2 linked regions of the Luteolibacter flavescens genome follow. The protein of the gene in region 2 interacts with the protein of the main gene of each other region in a pairwise test. Links are inferred from orthologs where the notes say so. Each region holds a gene or a part of one and is shown on either strand. Other genes may lie near its edges. The genes, in order: ligA and OKA04_RS10175.

Evidence for each region.
Region 1: the proteins of OKA04_RS10175 (region 2) and ligA interact in binary tests that used the Escherichia coli proteins (3 or more experiments, as listed by UniProt). The link is inferred for Luteolibacter flavescens from one-to-one orthologs.

What each region holds. Positions count from the first base shown.
Region 1 is NZ_JAPDDS010000001.1:532,570-536,456, forward strand. What follows is about bases 221-3,794. They hold ligA (NAD-dependent DNA ligase LigA), read left to right. Parts: upstream 221-585; coding sequence 586-3,594; downstream 3,595-3,794. Other genes in these bases: lepB (signal peptidase I), read left to right, coding at 221-571; OKA04_RS02275 (hypothetical protein), read right to left, coding at 3,595-3,794. In the rest of the region: more of lepB, read left to right, coding at 23-220; more of OKA04_RS02275, read right to left, coding at 3,795-3,867. UniProt on the Escherichia coli protein: DNA ligase that catalyzes the formation of phosphodiester linkages between 5'-phosphoryl and 3'-hydroxyl groups in double-stranded DNA using NAD as a coenzyme and as the energy source for the reaction.
Region 2 is NZ_JAPDDS010000005.1:38,422-42,008, reverse strand. Bases 314-3,587 are described here. They hold OKA04_RS10175 (leucine--tRNA ligase), read right to left. Parts: upstream 3,226-3,587; coding sequence 514-3,225; downstream 314-513. Other genes in these bases: OKA04_RS24730 (ankyrin repeat domain-containing protein), read right to left, coding at 3,287-3,587; OKA04_RS10180 (hypothetical protein), read left to right, coding at 314-484. In the rest of the region: more of OKA04_RS10180, read left to right, coding at 101-313.

The sequences.
Region 1 (3,887 bases), on a different replicon or contig from region 2:
GGACGACTGAAGCCGCCATATCATGAACATCCGCAAGCTCGCCGTACCACTCTGCTTTCTGCTGTTTGGCATCGTGGTGATGACGCTGGTTCTGACCGGCACCGTGAAAATCTTCGAGATTCCCACGGGCAGCATGACGCCGACCATCCAGCCGGGCGATCACGTGACGGCGACCCGGATCTTCAATCCCGCCGGCAAGGTCGAGAAGGGGGATCTCGTGATCTTCGACGCGATCAAGGCAAGTGCTCGGCTGAGCGACTCAAAATACGTCCAGAGAGTTACCGCGATCGAAGGAGATACGGTCGATCTGATCGATGGCCGGCTCCACGTGAATGGCCGGCCCTTGCCTGACCGGGATGGCAAGATTCCCGGCGGGGCGCATCCCTTCGCCCGTGACTGGCCGCAGCCCAGCTATCCCCACGTGGTGCCTGCGGGCCGGATTTTCACGCTGGGCGACAATCATGAGAACGCTCTCGACAGCCGCTATTTCGGCTCCTTTCCGGTGGAGGCCGTGACGCATCGTCCCGGCCGGATCATCTTACCGCTTTCCCGAGCCGGAAAGATCGAGTGAGCTTCCCGCCGTCCATGGACGACTTCTTCGACCAGCCTGCCCCGGAAGCCCGCATCCGCCAATTGCGTGCGGAACTTGAGCGCCACAACCGGCTCTACTACACGGATGCCGCGCCAGAGATCTCGGATGCGGAATACGACAAGCTCTTCCGTGAGCTGGAGGGTCTGGAAGCGAAGCACCCCGAATACGACGACGAGAACTCCCCCACCCATCGCGTCGGTGGCGCGCCGCTCGATAGCTTCCAGCAAGTCCGGCACCTCGTGCCGATGCTGAGCATCGACGATGTCTTCGAGCTCAAGCCACCGGATGACGCCCCCGCGGACTTCGTCGCGGAAGCCGAGCTGATCGACTTCTACAAACGGCTGCAAAAGAACCTCAGCCGCGAGCACATCGCCGTCACCGTCGAGCCGAAGATCGACGGCGTGGCAGTCTCGCTCGTCTATCGCGATGGCAAGCTCGCCTATGCCGCCACCCGCGGCGACGGCACCACCGGCGACGACATTACGAACAACGTGCGGACGATTCTTTCCGTCCCGCTGGAACTGAAGGTCCCTTCGCCCAAGGGGCTGGATGTTGACTTGGACCACCTCCTCTTCTACGATCCACCCAATGGCAGCAGCGGCTCAAGCACAGTTATTGGCGGAACGCTTGAAGACAGCCCGGCGGAAAGCCTCGGCCGCAAGCTCGCGTATGACCTCGAGCCAGATGATGGAGCAGATCTTTCGGAACGGCTCCGACGTGAAGCCGAATCCATTCTTGAATGGGGAACTGAAGCTGGACGCCTCATCGACCCCGGCAAACTCCTCGCCCTCGTAGGCGATTGGAAGAAGCTAGGGGGCCAATCCGAGCATACTGTCTTCGCCGTCGAATCGTCGAAGCGGGTCATCAAGTTCACCCTTCCCCCAAACTTCGGGGCCCAAGGGGCAGAAATGTATTTGAAGAACATCAGTTCCTCAAACCGGTTGTTCGTCGATGACATCCGTTTCCATGGTGTCCTGCAAACCCACAAAGGGCCCGCATTTGTCATTTCTCAGCCTTTCGTAAAAGGTGACGAGCCGACGTTAGAGGAAGTAGCCACATGGTTTGAATCCAATGGTTACCATTCTGTAGGACACAACCGTTGGCTGAATAAGGTCACGGGCACCGAGATCGCCGATGCCCACACTGGAAACCTTATCAAGACGGCCGACGGGGAGCTTGTTCCCATCGACCTCCAGGTGCTCACCGAAGGCGAAGGCGGGCTCATGAGCCTTGTTCTCTCATTGCCTCAATCCATCCCTTCCCTGCTTGAAGTCCGCGGCGAGATCTTCATGCCGAATGAAGCCTTTGCGGCAATGAATACGGAGCGCGACGAGGCGGGTCTGCCGACCTTCGTCAATCCGCGCAATGCGACCGCCGGCACGCTGAAGCAGCTCGATCCGAAGATGGTGGCGAATCGCCCGCTGGCCTTCCTCGCTCACGGGCTGGGCGCATATGAGGGCCCGGAACTGCCGACCGAGCACGACTTCCACGCGCTTCTGGATGCGACCGGCATCCCGCGCAACCGTCCTGTCTTCATCGCGGAGTCCCTGGATGAGTTGTTAGACGCTGTTCGGTTGATCGACCGCGAGCGGCACCACCTCGGCTATGGCACGGATGGCGCCGTGGTGAAGGTGCTTGCCCGTGCCGAACGCGAGCGACTGGGCTACACCTCGCGCGCACCGCGTTGGGCAGCCGCTTACAAGTTCCTGCCCGAGCAGAAGGAGACGCTGCTCAAGGACATCACTGTCCAAGTCGGGCGCACCGGAGTCCTTACGCCCGTGGCGGAGCTCGAGCCGGTCTTCGTTTCCGGCACCACGGTATCGCGGGCCACGCTGCACAATGAGGAGGAGATCCAGCGCAAGGACATCCGACTCGGCGACATCGTGATCATCGAGAAGGCAGGCGAGATCATCCCAGCGGTCGTGCGTGTCGTGATGGAGAAACGCTCCGCCGGTTCCAAGCAGTTCTCCTTGTTAGAACACATCAGCGGCCAGTGCCCTTCGTGCGGTGGACCGGTTTCCAAGGAAGAAGGCTTCGTGGCATGGCGCTGCACGAACTTCGAGTGTCCCGCCCAAGCGGTGTCGAAGATCCGCCAGTTCTCCTCCAGAAAGGCGCTCGACATCGAGGCCGTCGGCGGGACCGTGGCCGAGGCACTGGTGAACCGCGGCCTGTGCCGCACGCCACTCGATCTCTTCACCCTCACGGCTGATAACCTTCCGTCGCTCAATCTGGGAACCGACGAGGCTGCTCGCCGCTTCGGCGAGAAGAATGCCACGAAGGTGATGGAAGCCCTGCAAGCCGCGCGCGAGAAGCCGCTGGATCGCTGGCTCTTCGCCATGGGCATCCGCCAGGTGGGCGAATCCGCGGCGAAGGAGTTGGCAAGACTTCACGAATCGCTCCACGGCTTGGCCCATATCCAAGATGGCGAGGTGGTGTGCTCCTCCATCTTGGAAACCATCCAAGCCATCACCCGCAAGGAGGCGGAAGCAAAACTCATTTCTCCGCGCAACAAGGAGAACCCGCCAGCCGATGCCGAGGACAAGAAGTCGCGGGAAAGCGCTTATAAGGCACTCAAGGCGGAGATCGACGAACTCAAGAAGCAGAACGCCGGATATGCGGTATCAGCCGATGTCGGGCAGGTCGTTGCGGAGTCTGTCCTCGCCTTCTTCGGCTCCGAGGGTGGCAAGCACGTGCTGGAACGACTGGCAGACCTCGACATCAATCCGAAGTCCGAGAACTACCTGCCGAAGCTGGCAGAAGCCGACCTTTCCGAACTTCCCCTCGCTGGCAAGACCTTCGTCATCACCGGCACGCTCTCGAAGGATCGCGATGAGATGAAGCGTTTCCTCGAGTCCAAGGGAGCAAAGGTCTCCGGCTCCATCTCCGCGAAGACCGACTACTTACTCGCCGGTGACGGCGGAGGCTCGAAGCGCGATAAGGCGGACAAGCTGAAGGTGACGGTGATTGATGAAGCTCAGTTGAACGAGCTCCTTCAATCATGATCACGGCTTCCGGCGTTTCCCGCGGAAGCGCACGCCTTCCAGCGTGAGCTTGCCCACCAGGGCACCGTCGAAATCCCGGCTGCTGACTTGGAGCGAGGCATCCACCCCGAGGACTGATCGATTCAGAACCTCAACCCGGTCCGACGCCTCCACACCTGCAAGATACGGAGGGGACAGATCGGTGAAGCGCACCGTCACTACGTTCGGATAACGGCGCGCGTTGTAATTCCCGATGAAGGCGATCTCCAGCGAGATCCGGTCGGGGCCAATCACTTCGACAATCTGGCCCCGTA
Region 2 (3,587 bases):
GACCTTGCAAAGACACGCCATGCCCACGGCACCACGCCCTAACATGCCGGGCGGCGCTTTGCCATTTCCGGGCAAGTGAGGATTCCCTAGACTCGCCGCCATGGCCCTTTCCCGTGCTCTCACGAATGATCCCTCGGCCGCCCGACTGATCAGCCTGGCAAAGCTGGCGATGGCCTCGCAGATCCAGCCGCACGATGCCCACGGCCCCTACGTCATCGTCCAGACCGGCTACGCGCCGGGCGACCTGACCATGAAGGCCGCGGACCACCTGCTGGGGCGCTCCGGGGAATGGCTAGCGCTCCACTGGTTCGTCCGCCTGCCGGTGGAGGAGCGCCATGCCGAATTCGTCTTCGGCACGGCGGGCGAGGTGATGACCTTCATGGAATCCCTCACCGGCAAGGTGGTGGTCATCACCGGCCGCGAGGACCCCGGCACCGGCGCGCCCGAGGAGGACGAGTGGCACCGGACCATCACCGGGAGCTGAACGCTGGTCCAGCTCCCGTGATTCGCGGATCAATTCGCGACGATGTTCACGAGGCGGCCCGGCACGACGATCACCTTGCGGACCGTCTTGCCATCCGTCTGCTCCTTCACCCGCGGGGAGGCGAGCGCGGCGGCTTCCACGGTGGCCTGGTCGGCGTCCTTCGCGACGATGACCTTGTCACGCAGCTTGCCATTCACCTGCACGACCAGCTCGATCTCGTCGGTGACGAGCGCCGCTTCGTCATGCTTCGGCCACTCCGCATCGGCGAGCAGGGAGGTCCCACCCAGGCGCGAGTGGATCTCCTCGGTGAGGTGCGGGGCGAAGGGATTCAGCACGTGCAGCAGCAGGCGGAATCCATTCAGCGGCACCACCTCGGCCTGCGTGAAGGCATTCGTGCAGACCATCATCTGCGAGATCGCGGTGTTGAAGGACATCTTCGCGATGTCGTCGGTGACCTTCTTGATCGTTTCGTGGACCACCTTGAGCAGCGCCTTGTCGGTGCAGGGCACGTCCTGGATCTTCGATGACGTGACCCACTCGCCTGCCTGGTTTTCCTCGAAGGCGACGCGCCACACGCGGGCCAGGAAGCGTGAGACGCCCTCGACGCCCTTCATGCTCCATGGCTTCACCTGCTCCAGCGGGCCCATGAACATCTCGTACAGGCGCAGCGAATCCGCGCCGTACTCGCGCACGACGTCGTCCGGATTCACCACGTTGCCGCGGGACTTGGACATCTTCTGCCCGTCCTCGCCAAGGATCAGGCCCTGGTTCACCAGCTTTTGGAACGGCTCGTTGGTCGAGACGTGGCCGAGATCGTGCAGCACCTTGTGCCAGAAGCGGGCGTAGAGCAGGTGAAGTACGGCGTGTTCCGTACCTCCGACGTAGAGATCCACCATGCCCGGCTTGTCGCCGCCACCCCAGTAGCTCTCGGCTTCCTTCGAGATGAAGCGGTCGCTTCTACGAGGATCGCAGTAGCGCAGGTAGTACCAGCAGGAGCCGGCCCACTGCGGCATGGTATTCGTCTCGCGGATGGAGCCGTCCGGCAACTCGACCCACTCGCGGGCCTTGCTCAGCAGCGGCTCGGGCGAGCCGCTCGGCTTGTAGTCCTCCAGCGGCGGCGCGAGCAATGGCAACTCGGCATCCGGCACCGCGTAGTGATGGCCATCCTTCCAAGTCAGCGGGAAGGGCTCACCCCAATACCGCTGTCGGGAAAAGAGCCAGTCGCGCAGCTTGAACTGCACGCGGCGCTTGCCCAAGCCCTTCTCTTCCAGCCACGCGATGATTTTCACCTTGGCCTCCGCCGTCGTCAGACCATCTAGGAAATCCGATTGGATCGCGACACCATGATCGCCAAAAGCTGTGCTGAAGTTCGCCGATTGAGCCACATAGTAATCGAAAGCCTGTGATGCCAGCGAAGGATCTTTGCTGGATGCAACCTCGATCAAATCGGTGAAAGTCCATTTCAGGATCTCATCTCCTGCCTTCACCTCTGCCCAAAGATGACCGCCATTCGCGGCCAACCACTTCAGATCAGGCTTCACAACCGCCTTGATTGGCAGCCCAAACTCGGTCGCGAACTCAAAGTCACGCTCGTCATGCGCGGGCACGGCCATGATCGCTCCGGTGCCGTAGCCCATCATCACGTAGTCGGCGATCCACACCGGGATCTGCTCGCCGTTCACGGGATTGGTCGCATACGCGCCGGTGAAGACACCGGACTTGTCCTTGTTCAGGTCGCCGCGCTCAAGATCGGACTTCGCAGCGCAGGCGGCGATGTAGGCATCCACCGCAGCCTTTTGCTCCGCGGTGGTGATCTCCGCGACATACGGATGCTCCGGTGCGAGCACCATGTAGGTGGCACCGAACAAGGTATCCGGACGCGTCGTGAAAACGGTGATTTCCAAGGCTTGCGGCAGGGATGCCGCAGCCACGGTGAAGACGACCTCCGCACCCTCGCTGCGGCCGATCCAGTTCTTCTGCAGCAGCTTGATGCCTTCCGGCCAGTCGAGCGGGTCCAGCTCGTCGATCAGGCGCTGGGCATACTTCGTGATGCGCAGCATCCACTGGCGCAGCGGACGGCGCTCCACGATGTGGCCCTTGCTGCGCCACTCCTCGACTTCCTCGTTTGCCAGCACGGTGCCGAGGTCGGGCGACCAATTCACCGGGGCCTCGTGGACGAATGCCAGGCGCACCGCATCGATCTGCTCGCGCGTCCAGCCCTTCGCCTCCAGCTCGGCCACCGGCTTCGCCTTGCCCGCCTCCTCGTCGAAGTACGACGAGTACAGTTGCAGGAAGATCCACTGGGTCCACCGCACGTAGTCCGGATCGGTGGTGGCGATCTCGCGGTCCCAATCGTAGCCAAAGCCCAGCGACTTCAACTGGCGCTTGAAGGTGGCAATGTTCGCCGTGGTCGTGATCGCCGGGTGCTGGCCGGTCTTGATCGCGTACTGCTCCGCGGGCAAGCCAAAGGAGTCCCAGCCCATCGGGTGCAGCACATTGTAGCCCTGCCGGCGCTTTGCCCGGCCGATGATGTCCGTGGCCGTGTAGCCCTCGGGGTGGCCCACGTGGAGGCCGCTGCCGGAGGGATACGGGAACATATCGAGCACGTAGAACTTCGGCTTCGTGGCGTCGAAATCGGCATCGCCCGGATTCGGCGTGCGGAAGGTTTTCTCCGCGTCCCAGCGGTCCTGCCAGGCAGGCTCGAACTGGTCGAAGGGGAACGGTTTGCGGCGGTCAGACATGGCGGGGCGCGGAAATTGGCGAAAGCGGCTGATCTTGAAAAGGAAAACCCCGGGGTCCCGGTCATCGCCGGGTCCAGACTGCCCTGGCGAGGTCCAGCGAGTAGGAACCGGAGAGTGACGACTTCGTGATTTCCCCGCTCTCATCGGCTGCCAGGACATTCCCTTGGAAAACCCGGATGCATCCGTCCCCCAGCTTCGCCTGATGGGAATGGATCCAGCCGGGCGACTCCCCGCTCGTGGCCACCCGCTCCATCGCCCCGCTGCCAATATGGAAGCGGAAGACCTGCGTCTCGCCCGAGAATGCCTCGCGGGTCCGCCGATACCCGAGATTCCCGATCACATAGATCCACTCCCCGACAAGC